2 regions of the Streptomyces sp. NPDC047085 genome follow, and region 1 is predicted to be linked to the other one. Evidence: riboswitches for the same ligand, from Rfam matches in the RefSeq annotation. Region 1 holds a riboswitch; the other holds the start of a gene.

Region 1 (14,390 bases):
GCATTCTGGCGGGCACAGTCGCGGCGCAGGGTCCCGGCATCACCATGACGGTCGAGGACACGAAGGGGACGGTCAAAGCGGACATGCTGCTCGACGCGATCCAGGAGTTGCGCGCGGCCGGCGCGGAGGCGATCGAGATCAACGGGGTGCGCATCGTCGCGAACACCTATCTGACCGACTCCGGCAAGAGCGTGAGTGTCGACGGGAACAAGATCGACGCGCCCTATCGTTTCAAGGTCATCGGCAAGCCGCAGGACCTCGAGCCGGCGCTGAACATCCCGGGAGGCGTGGTGCAGACTCTGGAGAAGGAGCAGGCCACGGTGACTGTCGAGCGGTCGAGCAAGATCGTCGTGGATGCCTTGCGACAGGCGAAGCAGCCTGACTACGCTCGGTCGTCCTCCCGGTGAACCAGTGGTGCATGGGGGGCTTCCGGCAGGGGCATGAGGTTGCGGGGGGTCGGCGCACCGATGGGGAGGTGCGTGGTGGAAACTGTTTGGTGGAAACGGACGTTGTGAGGATGTCCGGGTCGACCGGTGTCGGCAATCAGGGTTCGTCCTGCCCCACGGGCGGGTCTGTTTCGGTCAAGGGGAATCGCCCGTGAAGTTGTTTGCGAAGTTGTTCGGCAAGAGCGCGCGAGAGGGCAGCGACAACGCGACCGCTCGCCATCGCGCACAGCCTGACGCGGAGGGCCAGCGCCCGCTGTTCCGGGACCAGGTCGCTGGTCCGGGCGGTGACATTTCCGGAGGCCAGGGCGCGGCGTCTGTTGACCCTGCCCAGTCCGGCGGCATAGGTTTCGGGCAACCGTCAACCTCAAGTGCGGGTGGAGGGTTTGCCTCTGACCCGTATGCGTCCAACGCCCCCGCGGGGCTTCCGCGGCAGGAGGATCCGTCCATGTCGGTCCTGGTGTGTACGAGGTGCGGTAACCGCAACGCGGAGAACGCCCGCTTCTGCTCCCACTGCGGTGCGCCCCTGCGTCCTGGTGTGGCGCCCGAGCGCGCCTCCGAGACCACGTCCACGATCTCCATCTCCGGCCTCGAGGCCTACGACGCGGAGGCGACCGGCCAGACGCCGATGCCGATGCTCTCGCCCGAGGCGCAGGCGGCCGTCGATGCGCTGCCGCTGGGCTCGGCGCTCCTGGTGGTGCGCCGGGGGCCGAACTCGGGCAGCCGCTTCCTGCTGGACGGCGACCTGACCACGGCCGGCCGTCATCCGCAGAGCGACATCTTCCTGGACGACGTGACGGTCTCGCGTCGCCACGTGGAGTTCCGGCGCTCCCCGGACGGTTCGTTCACGGTGGCCGACGTGGGCAGCCTGAACGGCACGTACGTCAACCGCGAGCGCATCGACCAGGTCGCTCTGTCGAACGGTGACGAGGTGCAGATCGGCAAGTACCGGCTGGTCTTCTACGCGAGCCGACAGGGCATCTGACCTCACCGGACGCCGTCCGGGGACCCCAGGGAAGGTCCATGCTTCAAACACCGAGCGGCGGTGCCGGAAGCGGTACCGCCGCCACGGACAGTGGGCTGATGAGCATCGGCACGGTGCTGAACGTGCTGCGCGACGAGTTTCCCGAAGTCACCATCTCCAAGATCCGTTTCCTGGAGTCGGAGGGGCTCATCGAACCGCGGCGGACCCCCTCGGGGTATCGCAAGTTCAGTGCCGGGGACGTCGAGCGCCTCGGTCACGTCCTGAGGATGCAGCGGGACCACTATCTGCCGCTCAAGGTGATCCGCGAGCATCTGGAGGCCATGGAGCGCGGTGAGGCCGTCCAGCTGCCCGTGGTGGGGCGGCAGCGCAGCCCGGAGGACGCGGAGTCGGAGCAGCCGTCCGACGGGCCCACGGTCGCCCGCGTCGGGCGGGCCGAACTGCTGGCGGCCGCCGGGGTCGACGAGGGTGACCTGAAGGAGTGGGAGTCGTACGGGCTGGTCGCTCCCCTGGAGGACGGGGCGTACGACGCCGAGGCCGTCACCGTGGCCTCGCTCGTGGCCGAGCTGGGCCGCTTCGGGATCGAGCCGCGCCACCTTCGGGTGATGAAGGCGGCCGCCGACCGCGAGGCGGGGCTCGTGGACCAGGTGGTGGCTCCGCTCAAGCGCCACCGCAACCCGCAGACCAGGGCACACGCCGAGGCCCGTACGAAGGAGCTGGCGGCGCTCACGGTGAAGCTGCACGCGGCGATGGTCAAGACCGCTCTCGGCGTGCGGCTGCCCTGAACGGAGGGGCGCCCGGAGGCCGGATCGGCCGCCTGTTCCCGGCCCGACTACCCAAACGTCCCGAGCACGGCCTAGGGTTGCTGTGTGAACGAGCTCGATGTCGTAGGTGTCCGGGTCGAAATGCCCTCCAACCAACCGATCGTGCTCCTGCGCGAAGTGGGGGGCGACCGTTACCTCCCGATCTGGATCGGGCCGGGAGAGGCGACGGCGATCGCCTTCGCGCAGCAGGGCATGGCCCCCGCACGACCGCTGACCCACGATCTGTTCAAGGACGTGCTGGAGGCCGTCGGTCAGGAGCTGACGGAAGTGCGCATCACGGACCTGCGTGAGGGCGTCTTCTACGCGGAGCTGGTCTTCGCCAGCGGGGTCGAGGTGAGCGCCCGTCCGTCCGACGCCATAGCGCTGGCCCTGCGCACCGGAACGCCGATCTTTGGCAGTGACACGGTGCTGGACGACGCCGGCATCGCGATTCCGGACGAGCAGGAGGACGAGGTGGAGAAGTTCCGCGAGTTCCTCGACCAGATCTCGCCCGAGGACTTCGGCACCAGCAGCCAGTGAGGCGCGGTCGGCCGCGCGTGCCGAGCCGCGCGGCCCCAGGGGCCCGGAACCGGCCGTTCAGCGGTGCGGCGACGGGCCGCCGCGACGGCAATTGCCAGCGGCCCGTGAGAGCGTCCTACGCCTTCCCACGACGGCATTCGGCTAGCCTTTCCCCGCGGTGGGGCACGGAAAACCACTCCTAGGGTGATTATCACTCGGCGTGCCGAGTGTGGCGATCGTTGACGCACCCCTGGTGACTGCCTACCGTCGAGAAGGCAGGTCAAGGACGGAGGTCGGCGTGAGCATCAGCGGCGACGGTACGGCTGGGGGTGCCCCCGGACGCGGTTTCGGGGAGAGCGGTCCGTACCCTCCCCCAGGCTCTCAGCTGCGTTCGAGCAGGGGATACGCTCATCCCGCCGGCGCGGCCGATCACGCCCCGCAGCGGCCGACGGTGGTGCCGAGCGGCGGAGGGGCGGCGTCCATGACGTCCGAGCAGATCGGGTATCGCGGCCCCACGGCTTGCGCGGCGGCCGGAATCACCTACCGGCAGCTCGACTACTGGGCCCGTACCGGGCTGGTCGAGCCGAGCGTACGGCCTGCCTACGGGTCGGGTACGCAGCGTCTCTACAGCTTCCGGGACGTCGTCGTCCTGAAGATCGTCAAGCGCTTTCTGGATACGGGCGTCTCGCTGCAGAACATCCGTACGGCCGTCCAGCACCTCAGAGAACGCGGTTTCCGTGATCTTGAGCGGATGACCCTCATGAGCGACGGTGCCACGGTCTACGAGTGCACCTCGCCCGACGAGGTGCACGCCCTGCTCCAGGGTGGTCAGGGCATCTTCGGGATCGCCGTGGGCGTGGTGTGGCGGGACGTGGAGAGCGCGCTCTCCCAGCTGCACGGCGAGCGCATCGACACCGGGGAGACCCTGGTGGGGCAGAACCCCGCGGACGAACTGGCGAGACGGCGCAACCGGGCGGTCTGACACCCCGGTCCGCCGGCGCCCCCACGGGGGCCGCATTGTCAGTGGCGTGGTGCAGCATCGGAGATGTGAGAAACGCGCCCACGATCCTGCATCTCGACATGGATGCCTTCTTCGCCTCGGTGGAGCAGGCGTCCAAGCCGAGCCTGCGCGGGAAGGCCGTCATCGTGGGCGGGCTCGGACCACGCGGGGTGGTGGCGACCGCGTCGTACGAGGCGCGGGTCTTCGGGGTGCACTCGGCGATGCCCATGGCCCAGGCACGCCGGCTCGCGCCGAACGCCGCGTACCTCGTGCCGCGCTTCGCGCTCTACCGGTCGGTCAGCGATCAGGTGATGGCGCTGCTGCGGGCGCTGTCGCCGCTGGTGGAGCCCCTGAGCCTGGACGAGGCGTTCGTGGACCTGGAGGCCGGGGGAGCGGCCTGGGACGAGGAGTCCGCGCTGCTGGCCGGGACCAAGCTGCGCGCGGACATACGGGCGGCCACGGGGCTGACGGGGTCGGTGGGGCTCGCCGCCTCCAAGATGCTCGCGAAGATCGCCTCGGAGCAGGCCAAGCCCGACGGCCTGGTGATCATCGAGCCCGGGACCGAGCGGGAGCTGCTGGGACCCATGTCGGTGCGGACCCTGCCCGGGGTCGGGCCGGCCACCGGGGATCATCTGCGGCGGGCCGGGATCACCACGGTCGAGGAGCTGGCCGAGGCGGGTGAGGACGAGCTGGTCCGGATGCTCGGCAAGGCACACGGGCACGCTCTGTACGCGATGGCGCTCGCGCGCGACGACAGACCCGTGGTGGCCGAGCGGGAGGCCAAGTCGGTGTCCGTGGAGGACACCTATGACGTGGACATCCATGACCGGCTCCGGGTCGGTCTGGAGGTCCAGCGGCTGGCCGACCGGTGCGTCCGGCGGCTGCGCGGATCCGGGCTGTCCGGGCGGACCATCGTGCTGAAGGTGCGGCGCTACGACTTCTCGACGCTGACCCGCTCCGAGACGCTCAGGGGGCCCACGGACGACCCCGCGGTGATCCGTGAGGCGGCCGCGCGGCTGCTGGAGTCCGTGGACACCACGGGCGGGGTGCGGCTGCTCGGCGTGGGCGTCTCCGGGCTCGCCGACTACACGCAGGAGGATCTGTTCGCGCAGGCGGCGCAGCCCTCGGGGGCGGCGGAGGCGCCGGACGGCGATGTGGCCGAGGCCGTGGAGCCGCCCCCGGAGCCCGCCGAGCGGCAGTGGCGTGCCGGGTACGACGTCCGGCACGCCGAGTACGGGCACGGCTGGGTGCAGGGCAGCGGCCTGGGACGGGTCACCGTGCGGTTCGAGACGCCGCAGTCGGAGCCGGGGCGGGTGCGGACGTTCTTGGTCGACGATCCTGATCTGGAGCCGGCGGAGCCGCTGCCGCTGGTGGAGGGTGTGGTGGAGACCGATGCTTAGGGGTCGCCGGCCGGTGCGGCTCAGGGGGCCGGCAGCCCCCTGAGCCGGGAAGGGTGCCTCAGGTTTCCTCCGTTCCCGCCAGCTTGCCGAAGTCGTGGTCGGGGATGTCGGTGGGTGGGGTCACGTCCAGACCGTAGTGGTGGTAGAGCTGCAGTTCCTGTTCGGGAGAGAGATGGCGGCCCACACCGAAGTCGGGGGCGTCCTTGATGAGCGCGCGGTCGAAGGGGACCCGGAGGGTGCCCTCGATCAGCTCGCTGGGCTCCAGCGGGACGAAGGCGTCCCGGGAGAACAGACCGGTGCGTATGGCCGCCCACTCCGGCACGCCGGTGGCGTCGTCGAGGTAGACCTCGTCGATGGTGCCGATCTTGGTGCCGTTGCGGTCGAGCGCCTTGCGGCCGATCAGGTTGCGCGGATCGATGTCGGTCTGCACGGTCCCTCTCCCTCCACTTGGTCGCAACTCATCCGTAAGCACTACAAAAGAGCAGATTCAGGGAGGCGGCCACTCGAGGCCCCGGGCGTTGACCTCGCTGGTAGTCTGGCAACGGCTGCTGACCCCGTGCGGGAGAGTCCTCCGAGCACTCGGAGGCGCCGAAGGAGCAACTCCTCCCCGGAATCTCTCAGGCCCCCGTACCGCACGGACGAGGTCACTCTGGAAAGCAGGGCGGGCGCCGACGGCTCCCGCCCTCACCGACGGTGAAAGCCGGGGCCCTCAGGGCGCCCGGTGAAGCTCTCAGGTTTGAGATGACAGAGGGGGAGGCCGTCTGGGCACCCACGCCGCGGTGCCCCTCGCAGGTCGTACAGACCAGGAGGCCTCCGTACATGACCGCCCATCGCATTCCGCTCTCCGAGCTCGAAGCGGGCATCCCCTTCGAGCAGCGCCACATCGGGCCCGACCAGGAGGCGCGGGCCAAGATGCTCGCGCACGTCGGCTACGGCTCGCTCGACGAGCTGACCGCCGCCGCGGTCCCGGATGTGATCAAGAACGCCGACGCCCTCGACCTTCCGGGCGCCCGCACCGAGGCCGAGGTAATCGCTGAGCTGCGCTCCCTCGCCGACCGCAACCAGGTCCTCGGGTCGATGATCGGGCTCGGCTACTACGGCACCTTCACGCCGCCCGTCATCCTGCGCAACGTCATGGAGAACCCCTCCTGGTACACGGCCTACACGCCGTACCAGCCCGAGATCTCCCAGGGCCGCCTGGAGGCCCTGCTGAACTTCCAGACGATGGTCGCCGAGCTCACCGGCCTGCCCACCTCCGGAGCCTCCCTGCTCGACGAGGGCACCGCCGCCGCCGAGGCGATGGCGCTGTCCCGGCGCATGGGCAAGAACAAGAAGGGCCTGTTCCTGGTCGACGCGGACACGCTGCCGCAGACCATCGCCGTCATCGAGACGCGCGCCGAGCCGACCGGCGTCGAGGTCGTCGTCGCCGACCTCAGCGAGGGCATCCCGGCCGACATCGCCGCACGTGAGATCAACGGCGTGCTGCTCCAGTACCCGGGTGCCTCGGGTGCCGTACGTGACCTCAAGCCGGTCATCGAGCAGGCGCACGAGCTGGGCGCCCTGGTCACGGTCGCCGCCGACCTGCTGGCGCTGACCCTGCTGACCTCGCCGGGCGAGCTGGGCGCGGACATCGCGGTCGGCACGACCCAGCGCTTCGGTGTGCCGATGGGCTTCGGTGGACCGCACGCCGGCTACATGGCGGTGCACGAGAAGTTCGCCCGCAGCCTCCCCGGCCGCCTGGTGGGCGTCTCCGTGGACGCCGATGGCAACAAGGCCTACCGCCTGGCGCTGCAGACCCGTGAGCAGCACATCCGCCGTGAGAAGGCCACCAGCAACATCTGCACCGCGCAGGTGCTGCTCGCCGTGATGGCCGGCATGTACGCCGTCTACCACGGTCCCGAGGGCCTGAAGGCCATCGCGCGGCGCACCCACCGGTACGCCACGATCATCGCCGAGGGCCTGAAGGCCGGCGGTGTCGAGATCGTCCACGGCGCCTACTTCGACACCCTCACCGCGCGCGTGCCCGGCAAGGCCGCCGAGGTCGTCGCCGCCGCCCGGGAGAACGGGGTCAACCTGCGTCTCGTCGACGCCGACCACGTCTCCCTCGCCTGCGACGAGACCACCAACCGGGCGCAGCTTGGCGCCGTCTTCGCCGCCTTCGGCGTCGAGGGCGACGTGGAGGCCCTCGACGCGGCCGCCGCGGAGGCCGTGCCCGAGGCGCTGCTGCGCACCGACGACTACCTGACCCACCCGGTCTTCCACGAGCACCGCTCCGAGACCGCGATGCTGCGCTACCTGCGCAAGCTGGCCGACCGCGACTACGCGCTCGACCGCGGCATGATCCCGCTGGGCTCCTGCACCATGAAGCTCAACGCGACCACCGAGATGGAGCCGGTCACCTGGCCCGAGTTCGGCCAGCTGCACCCGTTCGCGCCCGCCGAGCAGGCCGAGGGCTTCCTCACGCTCATCCACGAGCTGGAGGAACGTCTCGCCGAGGTCACCGGCTACGACAAGGTCTCGCTGCAGCCGAACGCCGGTTCCCAGGGCGAGCTGGCCGGTCTGCTGGCCGTCCGCGGCTACCACCGCGCCAACGGCGACGAGCAGCGCACGATCTGCCTGATCCCGTCCTCCGCGCACGGCACCAACGCCGCCAGCGCCGTGATGGCCGGTATGAAGGTCGTCGTCGTCAAGACCGCCGAGGACGGCGAGATCGACGTCGAGGACCTGCGGGCGAAGATCGAGCAGTACCGCGACGAGCTGGCGGTCCTGATGATCACCTACCCGTCGACGCACGGCGTCTTCGAGGAGCACGTCGCCGACATCTGCGCCCAGGTCCACGAGGCCGGCGGCCAGGTGTACGTCGACGGCGCCAACCTCAACGCCCTGGTCGGCCTCGCCAAGCCCGGCCACTTCGGCGGTGACGTCTCGCACCTGAACCTGCACAAGACGTTCTGCATCCCGCACGGCGGCGGCGGCCCCGGCGTCGGCCCGGTCGCGGTCCGCTCGCACCTGGCGCCGTACCTGCCGAACCACCCGCTGCAGCCGGCCGCCGGCCCGGAGACCGGCGTGGGCCCGATCTCGGCGGCGCCGTGGGGCAGCGCGGGCATCCTGCCCATCTCCTGGGCGTACGTCCGTCTGATGGGCGGCGAGGGCCTCAAGCGGGCCACGCAGGTCGCCGTGCTCTCGGCGAACTACATCGCCAAGCGTCTGGAGCCGCACTACCCGGTGCTCTACACCGGCCCCGGCGGCCTGGTCGCGCACGAGTGCATCATCGACCTGCGCCCGCTGACCAAGGCGACCGGCGTGAGCGTGGACGACGTGGCCAAGCGCCTGATCGACTACGGCTTCCACGCGCCGACCATGTCCTTCCCGGTGGCCGGCACGCTGATGATCGAGCCGACCGAGTCGGAGGACCTGGGCGAGCTGGACCGGTTCTGCGACGCGATGATCGCCATCCGCGCGGAGATCGAGAAGGTCGGCGCCGGCGAGTGGCCCGCGGACGACAACCCGCTGCACAACGCCCCGCACACCGCGGCCGCGCTCGGCGGTGAGTGGAAGCACGCCTACAGCCGCGAGGACGCCGTCTTCCCGGCCGGCGTCTCGGCCGCCGACAAGTACTGGCCGCCGGTGCGCCGCATCGACCAGGCCTACGGCGACCGCAACCTGGTGTGCTCCTGCCCGCCGCTGGACGCGTACGAGGACTGAGTGACGTCGTATGCCGTGATGCTGCCGTGATGCCGTTCGGCGGCACGCGGAGCGAGTGACGGGACGAGGCCCCGCCCGGACACCCGGGCGGGGCCTCGTCCGTGTCAGCCGGTGATCGGGCCTCACGGTGTCAGGCGGTGATCAGGGCCTCGTCCGTGTCAGGTGGTGGTCAGGGCCACCTCTGTCGACTTGATCAGGGCCACCACGCGGTCACCGGCCTTCAGCCCGAGGTCGTCCGCGGACTCCTGGGTGATCGCGGAGGTGAGGACGCCGCCGCCGTCGACCGCGACCTTGACGGTGGCCATGGCGGCGCCGGAGGAGACGTCGCTGACGGTGCCGGGCAGCTGGTTGCGGATCGAGATGTGCCGCGGGTGTTCGGTGGCGAGGGACACCTCGGTCGACTTCACCAGAGCGCGGACGGAGGTCCCCTCGGACAGCCCGAGGTCCCGTACGGCCTCCAGGGTGATCGCGGCGGTCAGGTCCTGGCCGCCGGCCAGCCGGATCTTCGCGGTCGCCATGACCTCGCCGGGGTGGACCGCCGTGACGGTGCCGGGAAGCTGGTTGCGGATACTCATGGTCATGGGCCCACACCGTAATGTGCGCGGCTGCTCACGCAGGGTATGCGTGCGTCTGCGTCGCCTTGACGGACGCCCAGACCGAAGCCCCCGGGTGCAGGTCGAGTTCGGCCGCGGCGACCGTGGTGAGGTCGGCGGCGAGCGGGAGTTCACCGGTGAGGTCGGCGCGGATCTGGTCGCCGTGCGTCTCCAGACCGGCGACCTCGCAGCGCCACAGGTTGCGGGCGCTGGCGCCGGTGGGCCGGTCCCGGAAGAGGGTGACGGCACCCGGCGGGAAGGCCACGAAGACCGGTCCGGAAAGGTCTTCCGTGGTCGTGATCGAGGGGCCCGCGTCGAGCCGTACGGTGTGCCGCTCGGCCTGGCCCCGGTAGAGGTTGAGGCCGACGAGCCGCGCGATGTAGTCCGTGCGCGGACGCCGGGCGATGTCGGAGGGGGAGCCTTCCTGGACGACTCGGCCATGCTCGACGACCACCAGCCGGTCGGCGAGCACCATGGCGTCCAGCGGGTCGTGCGTCACCAGGACGGCGACCGCCTCGAACTCGGCGAGGTGCCGGCGCAGCCGGGCGCGGACCTCCAGGCGGGTACGGGCGTCCAGGGCCGCGAGCGGCTCGTCCAGGAGCAGCAGCCGGGGCCGGGTGGCCAGTGCCCGGGCGAGCGCGACGCGCTGGGCCTGGCCGCCGGAGAGGCGGCGGGGCTTGGCGCCCGCGTGGTCGGCGAGGCCCATCCGGTCCAGCCAGGCGGCCGCCTGGGTCCGTGCCTCGGCTTTGCTCGCGCCTTGGCAGCGCGGGCCGAAGGCCACGTTGTCCAGGGCGGACAGGTGCGGGAAGAGCAGGTAGTCCTGGAAGACCACGCCGACGGGGCGGGACTCCGGGGGAGTGTGGTCCAGCGAGGTGCCGTCCAGGTGCAGGTGGCCGTCGGTGAGCGGGGTGAGGCCGGCGAGGGCGCGCAGGGCGGTGGTCTTGCCGGCGCCGTTGGGGCCGAGGAGAGCGACGACGTCGCCGGGGGCGGCGGTGAGGGTGACGTCCAGCCGGAAGGTGGTGCGGTCGACGACGAGGTGGGCGTCGAGGCCGTCGGTGTGGGGGGAGGCGGTGTTGGGGGTGGGCAGGTGCGTGTTCGGGCGCGTGTGTGGGTGCGGGTGCGTGGTGGGTAGCCGGCCTGCGGCCGGCTTTGGGTTCCCACCCGCACCACCCGTGCCACCTGCGTGGTCGGGTGCAGGTGGCACGGGTGGGGGTTCAGCGCCGTCGGCGGTTGCGGGCCGTGCGTGGAGGGGCTGGGGGCCGTCGGTGGTTGGGGGGTGGGGGTTTGTCATGAGGTGGTCATCCAACGGTCTCGCAGTCCCGCCAGCACCGCGATGGACACCGCGAGCAGGACCAGGCTGAGGGCGATCGCGGCCTCGGGGTCGTTCTGCAGGGCGAGGTAGACCGCGAGCGGCATGGTCTGGGTACGGCCGGGGAAGTTGCCCGCGAAGGTGATCGTCGCGCCGAACTCGCCGAGCGCGCGGGCCCAGGCCAGCACGGCGCCCGCGGCGATGCCGGGGGCGATGAGCGGCAGGGTGACCCGGCGGAACGCGGTGAAACGGGAGGCGCCGAGCGTGGTGGCCGCCTCCTCGAAGCGCGGGTCGGCGGCCCGCAGGGTGCCCTCGACGCTGATGACCAGGAAGGGCATCGCGACGAACGCCTCGGCGATCACCACCCCCGTGGTGGTGAAGGGCAGGGTGATTCCGAACCAGGAGTCGAGCCACCTGCCGATAACCCCGTTGCGGCCGAGGGCGAGCAGCAGCGCCACACCGCCGACCACCGGCGGCAGGACCAACGGCAGGGTCACCAGCGCGCGGACCAGACCACGGCCGGGGAACTCCGTACGGGCCAGCAGCCACGCCAGCGGCACCCCCAGCACCAGGGTGACCGCGGTCGCCGCCGTGGCGCTGATCAGGGACAGTTGGAGCGCCTGCCACACCTCGGTGCTGGTCAGCTGCCTCGGCAGGCTCCGCCAGGGGGCGCGCAGCAGCAGCGCGATCAGGGGCAGCAGCAGGAACGCCAGGGCCACCACGCCCGGCACGAGCAGTGGCAGCGGCACCCCGCGGGGGCTCGTGCGGGCAGGGCGGCGCCGCGGCCCGCCCGTGCGGGGGCCGGTCGCGGCGCCGGGCTTGTCGAGCGAGGTCACGGCTTCAGGAAGCCGGCCTCGGTCAGCACCTTCTGGCCTTCGGCGGACTGCACGAGGGCGATGAAGGCGTTGGCCGCCTGGGCGTTGGGCGCGTTCTTCAGCAGGGCGATCGGGTATTCGTTGATCGCCTTGGCCGACTCGGGGAACTCCACGCCCTCCACCTTGTCACCCGCGGCCATCACGTCGGTCTTGTAGACCACCGCGGCGTCGGCCTCCTTCAGCTCGACCTTGGTCAGGGCGCTCTTGACGTCCTGCTCGTAGGAGACCGGGGTGAGCTTGATCTTGGCGGCGTCCAGCGCCTTCTGCGCGGCGGCGCCGCAGGGCACTGTCTTGTCGCACAGGACAACCTTGATGCCGGACTTGGTGAGGTCCTTCAAGGAGGACACCTTGTCGGGGTTGCCCGGCAGGGTGGCGATCTCCAGCTGGTTGCGGACGAAGGTGGCCGGGGTGCCGTCCGCGTCGCTCTTGTCCGTCACGATCTTCATGGTCTTGGGGCTGGCGGCGGCGAAGACGTCGGCCGGGGCACCGCCGGTGATGCTGGCGGCGAGGGTGTCGCTGCCGCCGAAGTTGAAGCTGACCTTGGTGCCCGGGTGCTCCTGCTCGAACTGCTTGCCCAAGGCGGTGAAGCTCTCCTTCAGGGAGGCGGCCGCGAACACGGTGACCGTGCCCGAGAGCTTGGGAGCGGCGGAGCCGGACATGCCCGACGTGTCGGACTTGGTGGTCGACGAGTCGTCGGAGGAGGAGCAGGCGCTGAGGGCCATCAGGGCGGCGGCTCCCGCGCCGGCCAGCTGCAGCATCCGGGCCCGGCGCATGGAACGGGTCATCACGTGTCTACTCCTCGGGTCTGTGGAACAGCTGTCGCGCCCTTCCAGGGCCGGAATCCGGCCACGCGGCGATAATACTGCCGCATTTGCAAGACCTAAGGCACCTGTCACATCGCATGAGCTGGGATGTTCTTGCTTTGGGCTGGCATATGCGTTTCTACGAAGGTATCGCGCGGGTAGGCTCCAGCCGGAGGTGGTCGCAGGTGACGCTCGCGCACATCGCCCTGGCCGGCGATCTGGCCCGGCCCGCCCGGCTGACCGTGCCGGACCTGCTCCGCTGGCCGTAGCACCGGGCGGACGTCGCCTTCGAGTGCGCCACCAGCGGCATCGAGCACCACCGGTTCACCGGCCCACGCCTGTGCGACGTGCTCACCGGCGCCGGACCCGGCTTCGACCCCGCCAGGCGCAAGGACCGGCTGCGTTTCCTCATCGCCGTCACCGGTACCGACGGCCACCAGGCCCTGCTGTCCTGGGCCGAGATCGACCCCGACTTCGCCGCCGCCCCCGTGCTGCTCGCCGTCACGATCGACGACACCCCGCTCGACGCGGCCGGCCCCCAGCTGGTGCTCCCGCAGGACCGCTGCGGGGCCCGGCACGTCAGCGGGATCACCGCGATCCGGGTGGACGGCGGCTACCGCCCCGCCGCTCCAGCGCCGGCCACACCCCGTCGCGCGTCAGCGGCAACTCCGTGAACCGCAGCCCCGTCGCGTCCCGCAGGGCGTTGGCCAGGGTCGGCGCGACCGGGTTGAAGGGGCTCTCGCTCATCGACTTGGCGCCCAGCGGGCCGATCGCGTCGGCCGTCTCATGAAGTGCACCTCGGCGCGCGGCACATCGGCGTACTGGGGCAGCCGGTAGCGGCGGAAGGCGGCGGTGCCGACGGCCAGATCGAAGGTGCCGTCGGGCAGCAGGGCCACCCGGGCGTCGGCGATGTGGCCGCCGGGCGGGCCGGTCGCGATCATCGCCAGGGCCGCGCCCTCGCCGACCAGCCAGCCCTCGGGGCCTCGGCCCGCGGCTCCGCCTGAGCCCGGCGCACGATCGACAGGCACTGGTCGAGGCCGTAGCTCGCGATGTGCAGGTCCTCCTCGTGGCCGCCCGGCGTCTGCATCGGCTCGTCGGGGCCGATGATGTTGCGCGCCTTGAACTCCAGCGGGTCCAGGTCGAGGCGGCGGGCCATCGACCTGTGGGCGGCGCTGCTGTGCCGGTGAGGGGTACGACGGTGACGGCACCGAGCCGGCAACGGATCGGCACCGGGCCAGCACCGGATCGGCACCGTGCCGGCACCTCGGCACCGGGCGGTGCGGAGTCAGACGCGGTCGATGTGTACGTTCGTCGACTTCACGCGGGCGGTGGCCTCCATGCCGACCTCCAGGCCCAGTTCCTCGACGGCCTCCCGGGTCAGCAGGGAGACCAGTCGGTGCGGACCCGCCTGGATCTCCACCTGGGCGGCGACGTCGCCGAGCTTGATGGCGGTGACGATGCCGGGGAAGGCGTTGCGGACGGAGGTGTAGGAGGCGTCTTCCTCACCGGCGCTCGTCTGGGCCAGTTCGACCGAGAACGCGGCGAGGTCCTTGCCGGCGATCAGACGCCGGCCGGACTCGTCGCGATGGGTGGCCACCCGGCCGGCGTCGGCCCAGCGGCGGGCCGTGTCCGGGCTCACGCCGAGCAGCCGCGCGGCCTGCCCGATGGTGTAGGACTGCATGGTCGTCACCATAGATCGCGCGGCCGGAAACCCGGGACACGGGGTGTGAAACGAGTGGTGTGCGTCGGTGCTCAGCCGGTGTGGACGCGGGGACGGCGGGCACGGTCCGGTTCCGCCTCGCGCAGCACCTCGCGGGTGACCGGGGCGACCTCGCCCTGCCCGAAGAGGAAGAAGCGCAGGAAGTTGGCGAACGGGTTGCCCTCGGTCCACTCGAAGTAGATGTGCGGGGTGCAGCCCGTCATGTCCCGGACGTGGAGGAGCAGCGCCGCGAGGGCGT
Region 2 (14,390 bases), on a different contig from region 1:
AGTGGAACCTCATCGCCAGCAGGCGCAGCACGAAGGCGGTGACGACGGCGAGTCCGCTGGTGAACGGGGTCAGGGCGTCGTAGTGGATGCACAGCACGACCATGGTGGCGCCGACGATCGCCGGGACCGCGTACAGGTCGCGGTCCCAGCGCAGCAGCGAGGGAACCTCGTTGGCGAGCACGTCCCTGAGCACGCCCCCGCCGACCGCGGTGGCGAGGCCGAGGGTCGCGGACGCGGTCAGGTTGAGGCCGTAGGAGTACGCCTTCGTCGTGCCGGTGACCGAGAACAGGCCGAGGCCGGCCGCGTCGAAGACGAGCACCGCCGACTGGATGCGCTCCACGTGCGGATGCAGGAAGAAGACCACGAGCGCGGCGAGCATCGGGGTGAGGAAGTAACCGAGGTCCGTGAAGGCGGCCGGGGGGACGGCCCCGATGATCACATCGCGGAACAGTCCTCCGCCCAGTGCGGTGACCTCGGCGAGGACGGCGATGCCGAACACGTCGAAGTTCTTCCGGACGGCCAGCAGCGCGCCGGAGATCGCGAACACGAAGATGCCGATGACATCGAGCGTGTGCTGGACGGAGGGACTGAAGAGTTGCTGCAGCTGCACCCTGACATTCTCACCTGTCAGGAGGCGTGAACCTTACAAAGCCAGGCCAGCCGGGTCTGCCGGGCTTACAGAGTCGGCTTGCCGGTCGTGAACAGCCAGGTGTCGAAGAGATCGTCCAACTGCTGTCCGCTGATCCGCTCGGCGAAGCGGACGAAGTCGTCCGTGTCCGCGTTGCCGTACCGGTGGAGCCGGGTCCAGGCGGGCAGCAGCCTGAAGAACGCCTCGTCGCCGATCCGCTCCCTGAGCATCTGGAGGGTCATCGCGCCGCGCTGGTAGACGGCGGAGGCGAACATCGTGTCGCGCTGCGGGTCGGCCACCTCGATCTGCCAGAAGGCCGACGAGGCCGGGCGGGCGTCGTAGGCGGCGAGGAAGGAGTCGTGGGCCGAGCGGGTGCCCTGGTGCTCCGCCCACAGCCACTGGGCGTAGGTGGCGAAGCCCTCGTTGAGCCAGATGTCCTTCCACCGCGCCACGCTCACCGAGTCGCCGAACCACTGGTGGGCCAGCTCGTGCACGATGGTCGACTCGCTGCGCACGGCCGAGTAGGCGGGCTTGCTCTGCACCTCCAGCGAGAAGCCGGCCTGGGGCATGTCGTCGACGATCGCGCCGGTCTCCTCGAACGGGTAGGGCCCGAAGACCTGCGACCAGTAGTCGGTGGCGGCGGCGGTGACGGCGTACACGTCGACGTTGTTGCTGTTCTTCAGCACCGGGTCGATGGCGACGTAGATCGGGGTGCCGGCCGGGGTGCGGCCGGTGCGCACGTCGAACGTCCCGATGGTGGCGGTGGCGAGGTAGGTGGCCATGGGCCGGCTCTCGCGCCAGTGCGTGTACGTCGAGCCGCCCTTGTCGTACGTCGACACGAGCCGGCCGTTGGAGACGCCGGTCAGGCCCTTCGGCGCCTTGATCCGGATGTCGTAGGTGGCCTTGTCGGCGGGGTGGTCGCTCGACGGGAACCAGGTGGAGGCGGCGTTGGGCTCGCAGGCGACGAAGACTCCGTCGGTCGTCTTCATCCAGCCGTAGTCGGAGCCGAAGACGATGGGGCCGTTGAGGGGCTGGGGTATGCCGCCGTAGGTGACGGAGACGGTGAAGTCCCGGCCGCCCGGGAGGGTGCCGCGCGGGGTGACGCGCAGTTCGTCGCCGTCGCGCGTGAAGCCGGCCCGTCTGCCGTTCACCTCGACGCGGGTGACCTCCAGTTTCTGCAGGTCCAGGTCGAAGGAGGAGAGGTTCTGGGTGGCGCGGGCGGTGAGCGTCGTACGGCCGTCGAGGCGGCCGGTGCCGGGGTCGTAGGCGACGTCGAGGTCGTAGTGGCGGGCGTCGAAGCCGCCGTTGCCGAGCCGCGGGAAGTAGGTGTCGCCGATGCCGTCCGCGCCGGGGGTGGGGGCGGCGGAGGCGGCGATGACGAAGAAAGCAGCCGCCGCGGTCGCGACGGCTGCTAAGCGTGCCGAACGGGAGAGATTCATGAGTCGTCCCTTCGAGCGTGTGCCGAATCATTCGGACACGGACGACTCTGAACTCTCCCGCTCAGGCATGTACATGACTTTGCCCAGTCGTCATGTGCTACTTGTCGGTTGACTCCTGGGACTTGGGGGCCGGAGCCTCGGATTCCGCGGCCTCGGCCGACGCCTCCTCAGCCTCGGCCTCGGCCGACGCCTCCTCAGCCTCGGGCTCAGCCGGTGCCTCCTCGGCCTCCGCCTCGGCCGACGCCTCCTGAGCCGACGCCTCGTCAGCCGCATCCTCGGCCGCCTCGGCCGGCTCCGCCGACGCCTCGTGAGCCGAGCCCTCCAGGACCGCCTCACCGACCAGCTCGGAGGCCTCCTTCGCCGCCGTCAGCAGGACCGTGTCCTGCGGAGCCTGGTCGGCGAAGTTCTCCGGGTGGTGGCAGGCGACCCGCTGACCGGGCTTCAGCTCCACCAGCTGCGGCTCGGTCGTCTTGCAGATCTGCGTCGCCTTCCAGCACCGGGTGTGGAAACGGCAGCCGGAGGGCGGCGCGATCGGCGACGGGACGTCACCGCGCAGCAGGATGCGCTCGCTCTTGGTGCCCCGCCGCTTCGGGTCCGGGATCGGCACGGCCGACATCAGCGCCTTGGTGTACGGGTGCATCGGCGCCTCGTACAGCGAGTTGCGGTCGGCCAGCTCGACGATCTTGCCGAGGTACATCACCGCGATCCGGTCCGAGACGTGCCGGACGACGGACAGGTCGTGCGCGATGATCACGTACGTCAGGCCCAGCTCCTCCTGGAGGTCGTCCATGAGGTTGACGACCTGGGCCTGGATCGACACGTCCAGCGCGGACACCGGCTCGTCGGCGACGACCAGCTTCGGCTTCAGGGCGAGCGCGCGGGCGATGCCGATGCGCTGGCGCTGACCGCCGGAGAACTCGTGCGGATAGCGGTTGTAGTGCTCGGGGTTGAGGCCGACCAGCTCCAGGAGCCGCTGGACCTCCTTCTTCACCCCGCCCTCGGGCTCGACGCCCTGGAGCCGGAAGGGCGCCGAGACGATCGAGCCGATGGTGTGCCGGGGGTTCAGGGAGCCGTACGGGTCCTGGAAGATCATCTGCATGTCGCGGCGCATCGGGCGCATCTGCCCGGTGCTCAGCCGCGTGATGTCCCGGCCCTCGAACTCGATCGTGCCGCCGGTCGGGTCCTGGAGGCGGGTGATGACCCGGCCCATGGTCGACTTGCCGCAGCCCGACTCGCCGACGACGCCCAGGGTTTCGCCCTTGCGCACCTCGAAGTCGATGCCGTCGACCGCCTTCACGGCGCCGACCTGGCGCTGCAGGAGGCCCTTCTTGATCGGGAAGTGCTTCGTCAGGCCCTTGACCCGGAGCAGCACCTCCCGGTCGGCGGAGCCGCCCTCGGGAGCCGACGCCTGCTGCGGGACCGCGGCCTTGCCGGCGGCGTCCTCGACGGTGTCTGTCTTCTTCGTCTCACTCACAGCTTCGGCGCAATCTCTTCGGTCCAGATCCGCGTACGGTCCTCGGCCGAGAGGTGGCAGGCGGACCAGTGGCCGCCCTCCGCCAGCTCCAGCTCGGGGCGCACCGTGCGGGTGACGTTCCCCTTGGGGAGGTCCGCGTACGGGCAGCGCGGGTGGAAGGCACAGCCCGAGGGGACGTTGATGAGGCTCGGCGGTTGGCCCTTGACCGGGGTGAGCCGGTCGGCGGTGTCGCGGTCGATGCGCGGCATCGAGCCGAGCAGGCCCCAGGTGTACGGGTGCTGCGGCTTCTCGAAGATCTCCCCGACCGGTCCGCGCTCCACGCACCGGCCGCCGTACATCACCAGGACGTCGTCGGCGATCTCGGCGACCACGCCGAGGTCGTGCGTGATCATGATGACCGCGGAGCCGAACTCCTTCTGCAGGTCCCGGATCAGGTCGAGGATCTGCGCCTGGACGGTCACGTCGAGGGCGGTGGTCGGCTCGTCCGCGATGAGCAGTTCGGGGTTGTTGACCAGCGCCATCGCGATCATGGCGCGCTGGCGCATACCGCCGGAGAACTCGTGCGGGTAGCCGTCGATGCGCTTGGCGGGCTCGGGGATGCCGACCCGGTCGAGCATCTCGATGGCACGCGTGCGGGCCACCTTCTTGCTGACCTTGTGGTGGACCCGGTAGGCCTCGATGATCTGGTCCCCGACCTTGTAGTAGGGGTGCATCGCGGACAGCGGGTCCTGGAAGATCATCGCCATCTTGCGGCCGCGCAGCCGGCGGACCTCGTCCGGGTCGGCGCCGATCAGCTCCTGCCCGTCCAGCCACACCTCGCCGGAGACCTTGGCGTTCACCGCGCGGTGCAGGCCCATGACGCCGAGGGACGTCACGGACTTGCCGGAGCCCGACTCGCCCACGATGCCGAGCGTCTGACCGCGCCGGACGTCGAAGCTGACGCCGTCCACGGACTTGACCAGACCGTCGTCGGTGTTGAAGTGGATGCGCAGATCGCGAACGGAGAGGAACGCGTCTTGGGCGTCGGAAGGGGCGGCGACGTCCGTGGCCGGTTCGCCCAGTGCCGCCTTTTCGAGCTTGCTCACGAGTACCTCACGCGGGGGTCGATGGCTGCGTACACCAGGTCGACGACGAGATTTGCGAAGACGATGAAGAACGCCGCTACCAGGGTCACGGCCATCACGATGGGCAGGTCGTTGTCCTTGATGGCCTGGATCGAGTACGCACCGATCCCCTGGAGCGAGAAGACCGTCTCGGTGAGCACCGCGGTACCGATGAGGGTGCCGAAGTCGATGCCGAAGATGGTCACGATCGGGGTGAGGGTGGCGCGCAGGCCGTGCTTGGTGACGACCGTGCGCTCCTTGAGGCCCTTGGCCCGGGCCGTCCGGATGTAGTCCTCGCTCATCGTCTCGAGCATGCCCGCCCGGGTGAGCCGGGCGTAGGTCGCGGAGAAGAGGAACGCGAGGCTGATCCAGGGCAGCAGCAGGTGCCAGGCCCACTCACCCGGGTTCTCGGTGAAGGGCACGTAGTCGGTGCTGTCCCAGATGGGCCACTGGTAGATGAACAGCGCGTTGATGACCTGGCCGGTGAAGAAGATCGGGAGCGAGACGCCGGCGAGCGCGATGAACATCGAGATGCGGTCGACGGGCTTGCCCTTGCGCAGCGCCGAGATGACGCCGGTGGTGACACCGAAGATCAGCCAGATCACGGCCGCGCCGACGGCCAGCGAGAAGGAGACCGGGATGCGCTGCGTGAGCTGCGGCCACACCTCGATGTGACTCTTGAAGGAGTACCCGAAGCAGGGGGCGCTGCAGTGCGTGGCGTCCGGACCGAACTTGTAGTCGGCGCCTACGAACAGGCCCTTGATGTAGTCCCAGTACTGGATGTAGATGGGCTGGTCGAAGCCCAGGTTCTTCTTGATCGCGGCGATGGACTCGGGGTTGGCGTCCTTGCCGACGTACTGGGTGGCCAGCTGGGTGGCCGTCTGGCCGCCCAGGCGGGGGACCAGGAAGAAGATTGCGAAGGTGACTGCGCTGACCACCAGCAGCAGCACCACGGCGCCGAAGACGCGTCGGATGATGTACGCAGCCACAGCTGTGCGGCTCCGGGGGGCCGGGACGGAGTGTGTCCGTCCCGGCCGCCCGGCGCCTTCACCTGCCTTTCAGGGGTATCCGGCCTGCTGTTACTTCGAGGAGCCCAGCAGCGTGTAGTCGTACATGCCGAGGTACGCCTGCGTGACCGTGACGTTGGTCGCGGACGTAGGCCTGATCAGCAGGTTCTTGCGGTAGATCAGCGGGACGACCGAGGCGTTGTCCATGACCATCTTGTCGATGTCGCCCCAGGCCTTGGTACGGGCCGCGGAGTCGGTGTTGGCGATGGCGTCGGACAGAGCCTTGTTGATCTTCGGGTCGTTCAGCTCCATCAGGTTGTTGCCGCCCGAGGGCTTGATGGCCGAACCGTCGATGATCTGGTCGAGGAAGCCGTAGCCGGTCGGCCAGTCGGCGCCCCACGCCATCATCATCATGCCGAGCTTGTGCTGGTGGACGTAGCTCGGGACACCGGCGAAGTTGGAGAAGTACTTGCCGGAGGGGAACTGCTTGATGTCGACCTTGATGCCGGCGGCCTTCAGCGAGTTCTGGATGGCCGTGGCGGCCGCGACCTCGGCGGGGCGGTCGGCGCGGGCGGTCAGCGTGGTGGAGAAGCCGCTCGGCTTGCCGCACTGCTTCAGCTCGTCCTTGGCCTTGGCCACGTCACCCTTGTGACCCGCCGTGGCGTAGGTGTCGAACTTGGTGTAGCCGTTGACCGACGGCGGCAGCAGCGTGGTGGCCACGTCGCCCTTCGGCGCGCCACCCATGGCGTCGATGACCGACTGCTTGTCGAGGGCCCACTGGACGGCCTTGCGGCAGTGGACGTTGTCGAACGGGGCGACGTGCAGGTTCAGGGCCATGTAGCCCGTGGCGCCCGCGTAGGAGTTGTCCGTCTGCTTGGCGTACTTGCCGTTCAGGATCTTCGGCTGGGTCTGCGGCTGCACGCCGGCGCCGGTGATGTCAGCCGTGATCTTGTCGGCGAGCAGGTCGTTGTCGACCGTGACCGGGTTGACCTTGAACTTGACGTTGATCTTGTCCGGCAGCGCCTTGCGGATCGGGTCCGACTTCGGGTCCCAGTTCGGGTTACGGACGAGGGAGGCGCTGGCGCCCTCCTCGTACGAGGCGAACTTGTAGGGGCCGGAGGACACGATGTGCTGGACGTACTTCGCGCCGTCGTCCTTCGCCTGCGGCACGGGGGCCGTCTGGGAGAAGGTCGCCAGGTAGTCGAAGTCGGCGAAAGGCTTGGCCAGGTGGAAGACGATCGTCTGGTCGTCCGGGGTCTCGATGGAGTCGAGGCCCTTCTTGTCCTTGTAGGGGCCCTTGTACTTCTCGCCGCCCTTCAGGTACGCCTTGAAGTACGTCGGGCCGTTGGACAGGGCCTCGGGCGCGAAGTTGGAGCGCTCGATCGCGTACTTGACGTCCTTGGACGTGATCGGCGTGCCGTCCTCGAACTTCAGGCCGGAACGCAGGTGGTACGTCCAGGTCTTGGCGTCCGGGCTGGCCTTGCCGAGGGAGTCGGCGAGGTCCGGGACGACCGTGAGGCCGTCCTTGCCGGCGGCCGGCTTGAACGTGACCAGCGTACGGGCGTACAGACGCGAGAAGTTCTGCACGAAGCCGTAGTACGTGTTGCCCGGGTCCAGGGAGTCGGGAACGTCGGAGTCCTCGAGGTTGACCGTCCCCCCCTTCTTGCTCGACGCGTTGACGATGGAGTCCAGCGCCGCGTCCTTCGCGGCGCTACCGCCACCGCTGCCGTTGTTCTTGCTGTCGTTACCGCCGCCGCACGCGGCAGCGCCGAGCGAGACCGCCAGGACCGTGGCCACGGCCGCGGTAACCCTTCTCGTCTTCACGTGAGGAATGCCCCCTCGATCGATGTGGATCACTTGCTGCGAGGGTCGAGCGCGTCACGCAGCCCGTCACCCAGCAGGTTGAATGCCAGGACGGTGATGAAGATCGCCAGTCCGGGCACGAACATGAACTGCGGATCCGCTGTGTAGAGATCCACGGCGTTGCTGAGCATTCCGCCCCAAGAGGCCTGCGGCGGTGCGATACCGACTCCGAGGAAGCTCAGCGCGGCCTCGAAGAGGATGTTCGTCGGGATGATCAGCGTCGAGTAGACGAGGATCGGCGCGACGAGGTTGGGGAGCAGTTCGCGGAACAGGATGTACGGGCCGCGGGCGCCCAGGCTGGTGGCGGCCTCCACGAACTCGCGCCGCGCGAGGCTCATCGTCTGGGCGCGCACGATACGGCCGATGTACGGCCAGCTGAAGAAGCCGATCACGAAGATCAGTACGCCGATCCGTAGCGGCAGCCCGTTGAATCCGAAGAAACCGTCCTGCACCGAGGCCGAGATGGCGATGGCGAACAGCAGCAGCGGGAACGCCAGGAAGGTGTCCATCAGCCGGCTGATGGCGCTGTCGACCCAGCCGCCGTAGTAGCCGGCGACGACGCCGAGCACGGTGCCGATGACCACGGACAGCAGGGTGGCGCCGCCGGCGACCAGCAGCGAGACCCAGGAGCCCTCGATGATGCGGGCGAGCATGTCACGGCCGTACTGCGGCTCCACGCCCAGCGGGTGGTCCCAGCTCATCCCGCCCCAGCTGCCCTTGGGGGCCAGCAGGGCCGGGTCGATGAGGTTCTGGTGGAACTCGTTGGGGTCCAGCCCGAAAGCCCACTCGATCGGCTTGGCGAGCACCGCCATCAGCACGAGCAGGATGACGACGACGCCACCCGCAACGGCCAGCTTGTCCCGCTTGAACCGGGTCCAGGCGATCTGTGAGAGCGAACGCCCTTCGATCTGGGATTTCTTGACCCCGGCGAGCACAGCCTCGGGCGGGGTCTCGGCCTCTGCCCCGGTGGTCTCGATCGGTGCGGTCACTGGTAACCCGACCCCTCTAGCCGGTTGTTGCCCGGCCCGCGTCTGCCGCGAAGGTTTGCGGCTTTGTCGACTTGCACAAGAGCACGAGGTGAGCACCTCGTGTGTCTTGAGTGGGGAGTCTTCAGCGTGGCTGCGATCACCCGCCAGAGTCCAAGGCGAAAGTATGCGTAACCGTGATACGGCGATGGGGGTTCCGTTATCCGAACGGCCGGAACCGACCCCCGGACGCGCCGGTCACACCCGGTGACCACCCGCCCGTCGCCCTCAACCCCGCGCACACACGCCCAGGTCGGGACACCCCCTCACATGTGACGGACATCACGATGGACGGGGACGGGCGGGGAAGGCCTCGTCGGGCCCGCGGTGCGCGGCTCAGTAGGCGCCGTGCACGGGCGGATAGCCGTAACCGGCGGCCGGGGCCCCTTCCTGGGGCTGGGGGCCGGCCGCATGGGCGTCACGGTCGTAGAACGGGCGGGAGTTGGCGCGCATCCACATCACGACCGGGTCGTAGTCGTCACTCATCGCGACCGTGGAGACCGGCAGGCCCTCAGGTACGGCGCCGACGGACTGCTGCATCATCGCCCGCACCGAGTCGACCGCCGCCGGGGAGGTGTCGTACACGTCCAGGCCGAGGACGAGGTACGGCGCCCCGAGCGCGGGCTGCACCCAGGCGCGGCGCAGGGAGCGCAGCGCGGGGGTGCGGTGGGCGTTCTGGGCGAGCAGGGCGTAGAACTGCGGGATGTCGATGCCGGGTTCGGACACGCGCAGAGGCCCGGCCGGCTGGCGGTCCAGACCGGTGGCGATGCGGCGCAGGTCCAGCCAGGGGATGCCGACACCGCCGCCCGGGGCGTGCGGGTTGAGCCAGAGGCCGTAGTGGTCGGGATAGAGGGTGCGGGCCACGTCGAGGCCGTCGACCACCTCGTAGGAACGGTTCCAGCCGCTCGCCGAGAGCTCCTGCGCGGAGGTCACGCACGGGGCGTAGCTGAAGCCGCCGACCTCCATGTTCCCGTACTGGGCGTCCGGGGAGCCGGCCTGGCCGTGCCACAGGAGCATCCAGATCTGACCGGAGGAGGGGGTGGCGAGGGCGCGCAGCAGTGCTTCGTAGGCGTCGTAGCGGCCGGGGGTGACCTGGCGCAGCATGTGCTCGACGCTGCCGCTGTGGCTCGCGCTCACCTGTCGTGCCCTTCTCTTTTCAGTGCCCCTCGTTTGGGGACAGCTTAAGCGCCTGGGCGCTCCGCTGGACGTGCCGCGAAATGCCGTCGGTCGTCTGCGGCTTCATCGTGGGTTGTCGCGCCCACGCGGCGGAGCCGCATATCGGGCACAGCCCCGCGCCCCTGGGCCGGCTGCCCCTGGGGTCGGCCTCTAGTGGCCGTACTCGTAGAAGGGTCGGACGTTCGTCCTGAGCCATTCGGCCACCGGGTCGTCCGTCACGTCCAGGAGGACCAGGTTGACCGGCCACTGGACGGGGACGGTGCCGAGGGCGCGGCCCAGGGCTTCCAGGGGGAGGGCCCGGATGTCGCCCTCGTACTGGGTGAGCTCGACGCCGACGAACATCACGGGGTCGTCCGTCTCGATGGCGGCCAGGCAGCGACGGGCGGTGAGGACCACGCCGGTCGCGGCGAACTCGGCGGAGGCGGCGGAGAGGAAGTCGACCGGGTCGTCCTGCCAGTCGGGCTCGAAGAGCCGGACCCGGCCGCCGGTGGCGGGGCCGTCCAGCGGGGTGCGGCCCGCGCGGCAGAGTTCGGCGACCGCCTCGGGCGGCAGGGGGAGGCCGACCACGCCGTCCGGGTTGACCGCCATGCCCACCTGCGGGGGCAGACCGCGGGCGAACTCGACGGCGGGGGCGACGGTGAACGACATGTGGGGGCCGGCCACGTGGCGCAGCTGCTCCTCGGAGCTGAAGACCGGCACGTACGCCTGGCCGTCGAGGTCCAGGGTGGGCAGGTCCAGCGTGCCACTGTCCGGGCCGCCGCCATTGGGCAGCGGGACCCAGACGAAGCTGCGGCCGAGGACCTCGACGATCCGACCGCCCGCGGAGGGGATGCCCAGGGAGGCCGACAGCACCTCCTCCAGCTCGTTGCCGGGCCAACCGCCGTGCGGGTGGGGATGCGCCTGTGCCGGGAAGTCCGCGGGAACGTCCGCCGGGAAGTCCATGTGCCTACCGCCTGCTGGGAACCATGCTGTGGGGCCAAAGGCTATCCGGTGGCGGTGGCAACCCCTCAGCCCGTGAACACGATCCGCTGCAGGGCGTCCGCCGCCGCGCGGTCCAGCAGCACCGCGGAGCCGCAGCCGGCGGGCAGCTCGCCCCGCTGCACCCCGCGCAGCAGCCGGGCGGTCGTGCGGCGGTGACGGCCGAAGGCGTACCGGGAGACGCCCCGGCCGCGCTCGCGCTGGCCCTCCCGGGCGGTGGCGGGGGTGACGTCGAGGAGGAGCAGGTGCAGGGTGCCGCCGCGGCGGCGGGCCTCGCGGGCCATCCAGGAGCGCACCCAGGCCTGGGTGCCGCAGTCGTGCACGACCACTCCCTCCCCGGTGGCGAGGGCGCGGCGCAGCCCGGCGTAGTGGGCGAGGCGGACCAGGGGGCGGTAGAGCGCGTAGGGGAGGAAGCGGGGCGCACGGGCGTCCCAGCGCTCGCGGGTGTCCTGGGAGTCGACGCGCCGGCCGGGGACCGCGCGGCGCATCAGGGTGGACTTCCCGCTGCCGGGCAGGCCGGTGATCACCACCAGGTCCTGCGGGCCGAAGCACAGGGCGCGGGGGCCCTGGCCGGCGCGGTCGCGCAGGTCGCGGACGACCGGGGCCGGACGGTCGGCGCGGCGCGCGCGGGCGCCGGTGCGGGCGGGGGCGGAGGGCTGCTGCGGCACCGCGATGCCGGTGGTGGTGGCGTACGCCGTGGTCCTGTTCACCGTGATCGTCCTCCCCTGGGGGCCTCGGGGGATCCCTTGCCCTTTGAATGTAAAGAGAAGGTAATGCGCGCTGTCCAGTGGTTGGGTGCGCGTACTGCCACAGCTCGGTTACAGATGCGGCCCTGACGGGTGGGGGCGCGGCGTGCAATGATGTGCCCGCCAACTGCATACCGGCCGCTTGAATCCGCGCGGGAGAGTTCCCAGCAGCCTTCGCTGGGACGCCGAAGGAGCAAGTCCCTCCCTTGAATCTCTCAGGCCCCGTTACCGCGCGGGCGAGGCACATCTGAAAAGCGGGCCGCTGTGTCAGTGGCTCCACCCAAGGTGCAAGCCGTGACCTGCGACTTTTTCCAAGTCGGTGGTCATGGCGAACCTCTCAGGTTCCGATGACAGATGGGGAGGAAAGACCTCGCCCGTCATTGCCTTGGGAGACGACCGTCCGATGAGCAGTACCGAACCCACTGAGCTGCGTCACACCGCGCTGGACGCGCTGCATCGCTCGCTCGGAGCGACGATGACCGACTTCGCCGGCTGGGACATGCCGCTGCGCTACGGCTCCGAGCGCGACGAGCACCTCGCCGTGCGCACCAAGGCCGGGCTCTTCGACCTCTCGCACATGGGTGAGATCACGGTCACCGGCCCGCAGGCCGCCGCCTTCCTGAACTTCGCCCTCGTCGGCAACATCGCCTCCGTCGGCGTCGGCCGCGCCCGCTACACCATGATCTGCCAGGCCGACGGCGGCATCCTGGACGACCTGATCGTCTACCGGCTGGCCGAGACCGAGTACATGGTCGTCGCCAACGCCTCCAACGCCCAGGTCGTCCTCGACGCGCTGACCGAGCGCGCCGAGGGCTTCGACGCCGAGGTGCGTGACGACCGTGACGCGTACGCGCTGATCGCGGTCCAGGGCCCCGAGTCCCCTGGCATCCTGAAGTCCCTCACGGACGCCGACCTGGACGGCCTGAAGTACTACGCGGGCCTGCCCGGCACCGTCGCCGGTGTCCCGGCGCTGATCGCCCGCACCGGCTACACCGGCGAGGACGGCTTCGAGCTGTTCGTGAAGCCCGAGCACGCCGTGGAGCTGTGGCAGGCGCTGACCAAGGCCGGCGAGGGCGTCGGCCTGGTGCCGTGCGGCCTGTCCTGCCGGGACACCCTGCGCCTGGAGGCGGGCATGCCGCTGTACGGGCACGAGCTGACCACCTCGCTGACCCCGTTCGACGCCGGGCTCGGCCGCGTGGTGAAGTTCGAGAAGGAGGGCGACTTCGTCGGCCGCGAGGCGCTCACCGAGGCCGCCGCCCGGGCCGAGCAGAACCCGCCGCGCGTCCTGGTCGGCCTGATCGCCGAGGGCCGCCGGGTGCCGCGCGCCGGGTACTCCGTCGTCGCGGGCGGCGAGGTGATCGGCGAGGTCACCTCCGGCGCCCCCTCCCCCACCCTGGGCAAGCCGATCGCCATGGCCTACGTCGACGCCGCGCACGCGGCGCCGGGCACCGAGGGCGTCGGTGTGGACATCCGGGGCAGCCATGAGCCGTACGAGGTCGTGGCGCTGCCCTTCTACAAGCGTCAGAAGTAGACACTTCTACAGGCGTCAGAAGTAGACACTGATCACAGCGCCGGCAGGCCGGGGCGGCCCGGTCCGTGACGATCACGTGACCCTGCCCACATATCGCCTGCTCACCAGCAGTTTCAGCACTCCCCCGTCGATCAGCACTTTCCCGCGTACAGGAGAATTCAGGCCATGAGCAACCCGCAGCAGCTGCGCTACAGCAAGGAGCACGAGTGGCTGTCGGCCGCCGACGAGAACGGCGTCGCGACGGTCGGCATCACCGAGTTCGCGGCCAACGCGCTCGGTGACGTCGTCTACGCCCAGCTCCCCGAGGTCGGTGACACGGTGACCGCGGGCGAGACCTGCGGCGAGCTGGAGTCGACCAAGTCCGTCTCCGACCTGTACTCGCCGGTCACCGGCGAGGTCGTCGAGGCCAACCAGGACGTCGTCGACGACCCGGCGCTGGTGAACTCCGCCCCCTTCGAGGGCGGCTGGCTGTTCAAGGTGCGTGTCGCGGAGGAGCCGAAGGACCTGCTCTCCGCCGACGAGTACACCGCCGAGATCGCCGGCTGAGGAGTCGTAGCCGTATGACTGTCCTGAACACCCCCCTGCACGAGCTGGACCCGGAGGTCGCCGCCGCGGTCGACGCCGAGCTGGTCCGCCAGCAGTCGACGCTGGAGATGATCGCCTCCGAGAACTTCGCGCCGCTCGCGGTGATGGAGGCCCAGGGTTCGGTCCTGACCAACAAGTACGCCGAGGGCTACCCGGGCCGCCGCTACTACGGCGGCTGCGAGCACGTCGACGTCGCCGAGCAGATCGCCATCGACCGGATCAAGGAGCTGTTCGGCGCCGAGTACGCCAACGTGCAGCCCCACTCCGGCGCCTCCGCCAACCAGGCGGCGCTGTTCGCGCTGGCCCAGCCCGGGGACACCATCCTCGGCCTGGACCTGGCGCACGGCGGCCACCTGACCCACGGGATGCGGCTGAACTTCTCCGGCAAGCAGTTCAACGTGGTCGCCTACCACGTGGACTCCGAGACCGGCCTGGTCGACATGGCCGAGGTCGAGCGCCTCGCCAAGGAGCACCGCCCCAAGGTGATCATCGCGGGCTGGTCGGCGTACCCGCGGCAGCTGGACTTCGCCGAGTTCCGCCGGATCGCCGACGAGGTCGAGGCGTACCTGTGGGTCGACATGGCGCACTTCGCCGGCCTGGTCGCCGCCGGTCTCCACCCGAACCCGGTCGAGCACGCGGACGTGGTCACCTCCACGACCCACAAGACCCTCGGCGGCCCGCGCGGCGGCATCATCCTCGCCAAGAAGGACTTCGCGAAGAAGCTGAACTCGTCCGTGTTCCCGGGCTTCCAGGGCGGCCCCCTGGAGCACGTGATCGCGGCGAAGGCGGTCTCCTTCAAGGTCGCGGCGAGCGAGGACTTCAAGGAGCGCCAGCG

Evidence for each region. A riboswitch is a leader RNA that binds a small molecule or an ion and turns the genes downstream of it on or off. The one in region 1 is predicted to bind glycine.
Region 2: it holds a riboswitch for glycine, as region 1 does, so the genes downstream of both, gcvT (glycine cleavage system aminomethyltransferase GcvT) here and gcvP (aminomethyl-transferring glycine dehydrogenase) in region 1, are expected to answer to the same signal.

The regions. Positions count from the first base shown of each region.
Region 1 covers NZ_JBEYUW010000017.1:152,260-166,649, reverse strand. The annotation lists gene ABZ865_RS38230 (DUF881 domain-containing protein) at 1-407, shown strand, start outside; gene ABZ865_RS38225 (FHA domain-containing protein) at 598-1,428, shown strand; gene ABZ865_RS38220 (MerR family transcriptional regulator) at 1,467-2,210, shown strand; gene ABZ865_RS38215 (bifunctional nuclease family protein) at 2,295-2,768, shown strand; gene ABZ865_RS38210 (MerR family transcriptional regulator) at 3,046-3,729, shown strand; gene ABZ865_RS38205 (DNA polymerase IV) at 3,795-5,147, shown strand; gene ABZ865_RS38200 (PRC-barrel domain-containing protein) at 5,206-5,577, opposite strand; glycine riboswitch at 5,697-5,790, shown strand; gene gcvP (aminomethyl-transferring glycine dehydrogenase) at 5,967-8,852, shown strand; gene ABZ865_RS38190 (TOBE domain-containing protein) at 9,011-9,433, opposite strand; gene ABZ865_RS38185 (ABC transporter ATP-binding protein) at 9,462-10,532, opposite strand; gene modB (molybdate ABC transporter permease subunit) at 10,733-11,590, opposite strand; gene modA (molybdate ABC transporter substrate-binding protein) at 11,587-12,414, opposite strand; partial or broken gene ABZ865_RS38170 (molybdopterin-dependent oxidoreductase) at 12,564-13,106, shown strand; partial or broken gene ABZ865_RS38165 (aldehyde oxidase) at 13,021-13,588, opposite strand; gene ABZ865_RS38160 (helix-turn-helix transcriptional regulator) at 13,718-14,113, opposite strand; gene ABZ865_RS38155 (amino acid transporter) at 14,185-14,390, opposite strand, start outside.
Region 2 covers NZ_JBEYUW010000008.1:302,904-317,293, forward strand. The annotation lists gene ABZ865_RS26790 (alpha/beta hydrolase-fold protein) at 1-42, shown strand, start outside; gene ABZ865_RS26795 (trimeric intracellular cation channel family protein) at 1-610, opposite strand, end outside; gene ABZ865_RS26800 (M1 family metallopeptidase) at 676-2,067, opposite strand; gene ABZ865_RS26805 (dipeptide ABC transporter ATP-binding protein) at 2,165-3,541, opposite strand; gene ABZ865_RS26810 (ABC transporter ATP-binding protein) at 3,538-4,626, opposite strand; gene ABZ865_RS26815 (ABC transporter permease) at 4,623-5,633, opposite strand; gene ABZ865_RS26820 (ABC transporter substrate-binding protein) at 5,724-7,475, opposite strand; gene ABZ865_RS26825 (ABC transporter permease) at 7,505-8,503, opposite strand; gene ABZ865_RS26830 (enhanced serine sensitivity protein SseB C-terminal domain-containing protein) at 8,876-9,676, opposite strand; gene ABZ865_RS26835 (enhanced serine sensitivity protein SseB) at 9,866-10,657, opposite strand; gene ABZ865_RS26840 (AAA family ATPase) at 10,723-11,409, opposite strand; glycine riboswitch at 11,583-11,680, shown strand; gene gcvT (glycine cleavage system aminomethyltransferase GcvT) at 11,843-12,970, shown strand; gene gcvH (glycine cleavage system protein GcvH) at 13,136-13,516, shown strand; gene glyA (serine hydroxymethyltransferase) at 13,531-14,390, shown strand, end outside.